DNA from 2 places in the Exiguobacterium sp. s89 genome. Region 2 is predicted to be linked to the other one. Evidence: a T-box and tRNA genes for the amino acid it is inferred to sense, from the RefSeq annotation. Region 2 holds a T-box; the other holds one or more tRNA genes.
What was found. The T-box of region 2 lies ahead of argS (arginine--tRNA ligase). A T-box ahead of a tRNA ligase gene usually reads a tRNA of that ligase, here a tRNA-Arg.
Positions count from the first base shown of each region.

Region 1: it has a tRNA-Arg gene. The T-box ahead of argS (arginine--tRNA ligase) is inferred to sense a tRNA for this amino acid. The anticodon was not compared.

Region 1 is NZ_JACSKS010000002.1:613,401-615,865, forward strand. Features, by position in the region: gene KNO96_RS09070 (DUF2179 domain-containing protein) at 1-76, shown strand, start outside; gene KNO96_RS09075 (hypothetical protein) at 166-609, shown strand; gene clpP (ATP-dependent Clp endopeptidase proteolytic subunit ClpP) at 666-1,241, opposite strand; tRNA gene KNO96_RS09085 (tRNA-Arg) at 1,461-1,533, opposite strand; gene KNO96_RS09090 (RNA polymerase factor sigma-54) at 1,652-2,465, shown strand, end outside.
Region 2 is NZ_JACSKS010000003.1:258,475-260,939, forward strand. Features, by position in the region: gene KNO96_RS11120 (GGDEF domain-containing protein) at 1-576, opposite strand, end outside; T-box leader at 731-942, shown strand; gene argS (arginine--tRNA ligase) at 1,001-2,465, shown strand, end outside.

The sequences.
Region 1 (2,465 bases), on a different contig from region 2:
GGCGTTTCTCGTCGCATTTGACCCGATTGATTTCAAAGGCGGCTATATGATGAAAGGGCTACGTCGCCCGAAATGACGCACGAGACTCACGTAAGTGGGTCTTTTTTTGTTGGAGTAGGAATTTTACTACGCGATAGGGAACTAGTGAGAGAAGGAGATGAGACCGTGAAGAGCAATCGACGTTTTTGGATTGTCTTATTATTCTTGCTTGTCGGTGTTGGCATCATCTATTTTGCCGTGACGCTGTTAGGCAACGGAGAAGACACCGTCAAACCACCACTCCCGACTGTCCGCGTCGGTTCGGTGACGGCGGAAGTAGAACAATCGACGTACTGTTGGGAGGCCGGCAATCAAGCGACATGCGCCGACTATGGTTTGCCGGAAGAGGATGACCTGCAACTGATTACGGTCAAACCGGGAGACCGAATCGACGTCGTCTATCATGCGGAACCGAAGGCATCGAGTTTTCATCGAATCGAGGACGGCGAACTCGTCCCGGCAGACGCAATCGTCCCGGATGAGCCGGGCACCTATCTCTATGAAGTCGGCGGGGAATGGACGCAAGGCGATAGTCGGTACGTATTCGGCGTCAAGGTGTCCGAAAAGTGACAAAAACCATATTAAAAGACGTTTCCCGATAGAAATGGGAAACGTCTTTTGTATGATTAGCGTGTCATGACTTTGTCGATGAGACCGTAGTCTTTCGCTTGGTCAGCTGCCATGAAGTAGTCGCGCTCTGTGTCGCGTTCGATGACTTCAAGTGGCTGTCCAGTGTTTTCTGCCATGATTTGGTTCAACTTCTCACGCATTTTGATGATGCGTTCTGCGTGAATTTTAATGTCTGACGCTTGGCCTTGTGTGCCACCGAGCGGTTGGTGAATCATAATCTCCGCGTTTGGCAATGCGAAGCGTTTACCTTTTTCACCGGCTTGGAGCAAGAAGGCACCCATCGATGCAGCCATTCCGATACAAATCGTCGACACGTTCGGCTTGATGAAGTTCATCGTGTCATAGATCGCCATACCTGCTGTAATCGAACCACCTGGGCTGTTGATGTAGAGCGAGATGTCCTTTTCTGGATCCTCAGCTGCAAGGAAGAGGAGCTGTGCGACGATGGAGTTCGCGACGTTGTCGTCAATCGCACTACCGAGAAGGATGATACGGTCTTTGAGCAAGCGTGAGTAGATGTCATACGCACGCTCCCCACGGCCTGTTTGTTCGATAACTGTTGGAATTAACATTGAATCTGCCTCCTTTATGTAGGTTGTAATTTCATCATACCTGTATAGTCAATGTTGGTCAAACAGAAACCCTCTCTACTGGTTATTCCACGACCCGCGATGTGTAAAACGTCTCAAGTGCTCACGTTATTCTATTCGGAAGCGGGGTGGTTTGAAATTGTAGGTGAAAATATACAAAAAGGACGAAAACCAACTAAGGTCTTCGTCCTTTATTTCTGATACACCCGGAGAGATTCGAACTCCCGACACCTGGCACCGGAAACCAGTGCTCTATCCCCTGAGCTACGGGTGCATATGTGTGACACGAATTTATTATACATTTGTTTTATTGAAAAAGCAATCCTGTTCATTTACCTTTTTTGAGCGCGAGTGGAGCGGGTTCGTTACAATAGAGAAGAGGGGGGAGAACGATGCAACGGCAAGAACAAAAACAAGTGCAACAGCAACAGATGACGCAAGACCTCGTGCAACGGCTACCGGTGCTCGAAGCGGATCGTCTGGCGCTCATATTTCGTCTTGCACGGCTAGCCCGACATAACGCGAACATCCATCTTGGAAGCGGGGGTGTCGAATGGATCGAGGATGTGGCGAGCGCGTTTGAAGAGAAACTGTTCACCCAAATTCGAGAAGGGGGCGGTAGTGAGGCGGATAAAGAGCTTAGACGAAAGCTCGTCCTCTTGCTCGACCATCGGGGATTATTGCCGGACACGAATGAAGTGTTGGCGGAGCGTCTTCAAGTCGATGTCGCTCAAATCGAACAAGCGAGACAGGCGCTCTTGTTTCTTGAACCGACGGGGATCGGGGCGAGAACAGAAAGAGAGTGTCAATATCGACATGCGATCGAACATGATGACCCTCGTGTCGTCGATGTGTTCGACGCAATCGAGAATGGTGTGAGTCATCAACAGATGGCAATCGTGCTTGCCGTCTCAGAGGAAGAGCTTGCCGGTCTAGAACGTATTGTGGCGACGCTTCCGAAACGTCCTAATTTATATGAAGAAACTAGTCAAATTTTTCCGGAAGTCGAGGTGAGCTATGAAGACGAAAAACTCGTCACGACATGGCTCAGCCCTGAGCTCGACTCGACACGAGTCGGCAATGATCGTGAGGCGAGATGGTGGATGACATCCCTTGCGATGCGGAATGAGACGTTGCGTGAGATTTGGGGCGTCATCGAATCACGTCAGACGGAATGGCTCAAGGGAAAACTTGTCCTCAATCCGT
Region 2 (2,465 bases):
CAAACTGACGACGTACGTATAAAATGCAATCTTCATAAAGTCGCTCAAGGCGATGTCGACACGGAACCACCATTTCACCTGATATTTTTGGAACACGGTGTTTAAGAAAATTGCAAGAAACAGTCCGGCGAGTGGAACAAAAGATTCCTGTGAATAAAAGTCAAGTCCGGTCTCGCCACCAATGGCGAGATAGACAGCTGCCGGAATAACAATTTCTAAATAAGCTGTAATGGCGTTCCAAGGATAAGTGAAACGGAATCGACGGATGGCGACTTTTGGTTTCAGATTGGCAAATTGAAAAATAAACAATCCGATTTGGTTGACGATGAGTGCCGTTTCAAATCCAAAAAATAAAAATAAGATTAAGACGATACTCTCAGAAAAAGTGAAGTACACACCTTTGACTTCGATTGAGTCGAGTTGAAAAATGATGACGAGTAATGAGATTAAAATAAACGACAACGGATCGATGGTCGGGGCGTGCAGGATATCCAATGCAAATAATCCGATGGTGAAGAGGAATAAAACGCTCCATATACTCCAGCCGAGCACGGACATCTTGCGAAAGTGGTTCATATGTTCCCTCCTAGCTTGGGAAATTTCAAGATATAATAGTAAAGATTCGTCAGGATTTCGTGAGAGTCCTGCTTCTCTTCTATCATGATTGAATTCTAGCATTGAGTATACAGGGAATATCCTCTATAATGAAGTTGCTTTTCAACCGCATAGACGAATGTCGATGAAAAAGAGAGTAACGACGATTTGGTCAACAAAGCGATTCGGGGATTGGTGAGAGCCCGGGCTGACAAACGTCGCGAAACGCACTTTTGAGATGCTATCCGAAATGAGAGTAGGCGTAGCCGGAGGGAACCGTTATCACCATAAAGCGGTCTGCATCATGCAGGCAAGAAGAGTGGTACCGCGGGAATTCCCGTCTCTTTGCATCTATTGCAAAGGGCGTTTTTTTTATGAGCTGCAATAAAAGAAGGAGGACATACAAATGAGTTATGAACGCAAGTACGCAGAAGCGTTATCACGTGTCATCGGAGAAGAACTTACGATTGACCAAATTGAAGCACTGATTGAAAAGCCGAAACACGAGGCGCACGGTGACCTCGCCTTCCCATGTTTTCAATTGGCGAAAGCTTACCGGAAAGCACCTGTCATGATTGCGACAGATATCGCGAATGAATTAAACGATGAATTGTTCACGAAAGTCGAGGCGGCGGGACCTTACGTCAACGTCTTCTTAAGCCGTGATGTCGTTTCAAAAGAAATTATTAATACGGTGCTCGATGAGAAGTCGGATTATGCAACACATGCGACGCGCAATGAAACGATTGTGACAGACTTTTCATCACCGAATATTGCGAAACCGTTCTCGATGGGGCATTTACGTTCGACAGTAATCGGGAATGCGATCAACCAAATCGCACGTAAAAACGGATATGACGTCGTCGGTGTCAACCATCTTGGAGACTGGGGTACACAGTTCGGAAAACTGATGGTCGCATACAAGAAATGGGGCGATGAAGAAGCGGTTCGTGCCAACCCGATTGCAGAACTCTTGAAGTTATACGTCCATTTCCATGAAGAGGTGAAGACACAGCCGGAACTCGAAGATGAGGGTCGTGCCTGGTTCAAAAAACTCGAAGATGGCAATGCGGAAGCGACAGAACTTTGGCAATGGTTCCGTGACGAGTCACTCAAAGAATTCCAAAAAGTATACGACCTCCTCGGTGTGAAGTTCGAGAGCTTCAACGGTGAAGCGTTCTATAACGATAAGATGGGACGCGTCGTCGAGATGCTCGAAGCGAAAAATCTATTGGTCGAAAGTGAAGGCGCAATGGTCGTCTCACTCGAAGACGAGAACTTGCCACCATGCTTGATTAAGAAGAAAGATGGCGCAACATTGTACGCGACTCGTGACTTGGCAGCGGCCATTTATCGCTACGAGACGTACAACTTCGTTCAAGCGAATTATGTCGTTGGTGGCGAACAGGCGCTCCATTTCAAACAACTTTTCTCTGTCCTTCGTAAGCTTGGATACGACTTCGTAGACGGAATGCATCACGTACCGTTTGGCTTGATTTTGCAGGAAGGGAAGAAGATGTCGACACGTAAAGGACGCATCGTTCTTCTTGAAGAAGTCTTGAAAGAAGCGATTGAAAAGGCACAAGGGAACATCGAACAGAAGAACCCAGACCTTGCGAACGCACAAGACGTTGCCCGTATGGTCGGTGTTGGTGCAGTCGTCTTCCACGACTTAAAGAATGAACGCATCAACAACATTGAATTCGACCTCGACAGCATGCTTAAATTTGAAGGCGAGACAGGACCTTACGTTCAATATACGAATGCCCGTGCCAACTCACTCCTTCGTAAAGGAAACTATGATGGCTCACCGTTCGCCGGTGCAGACGATGACCACTCATGGAATGTCGTCACGATGCTCAACGCGTTCC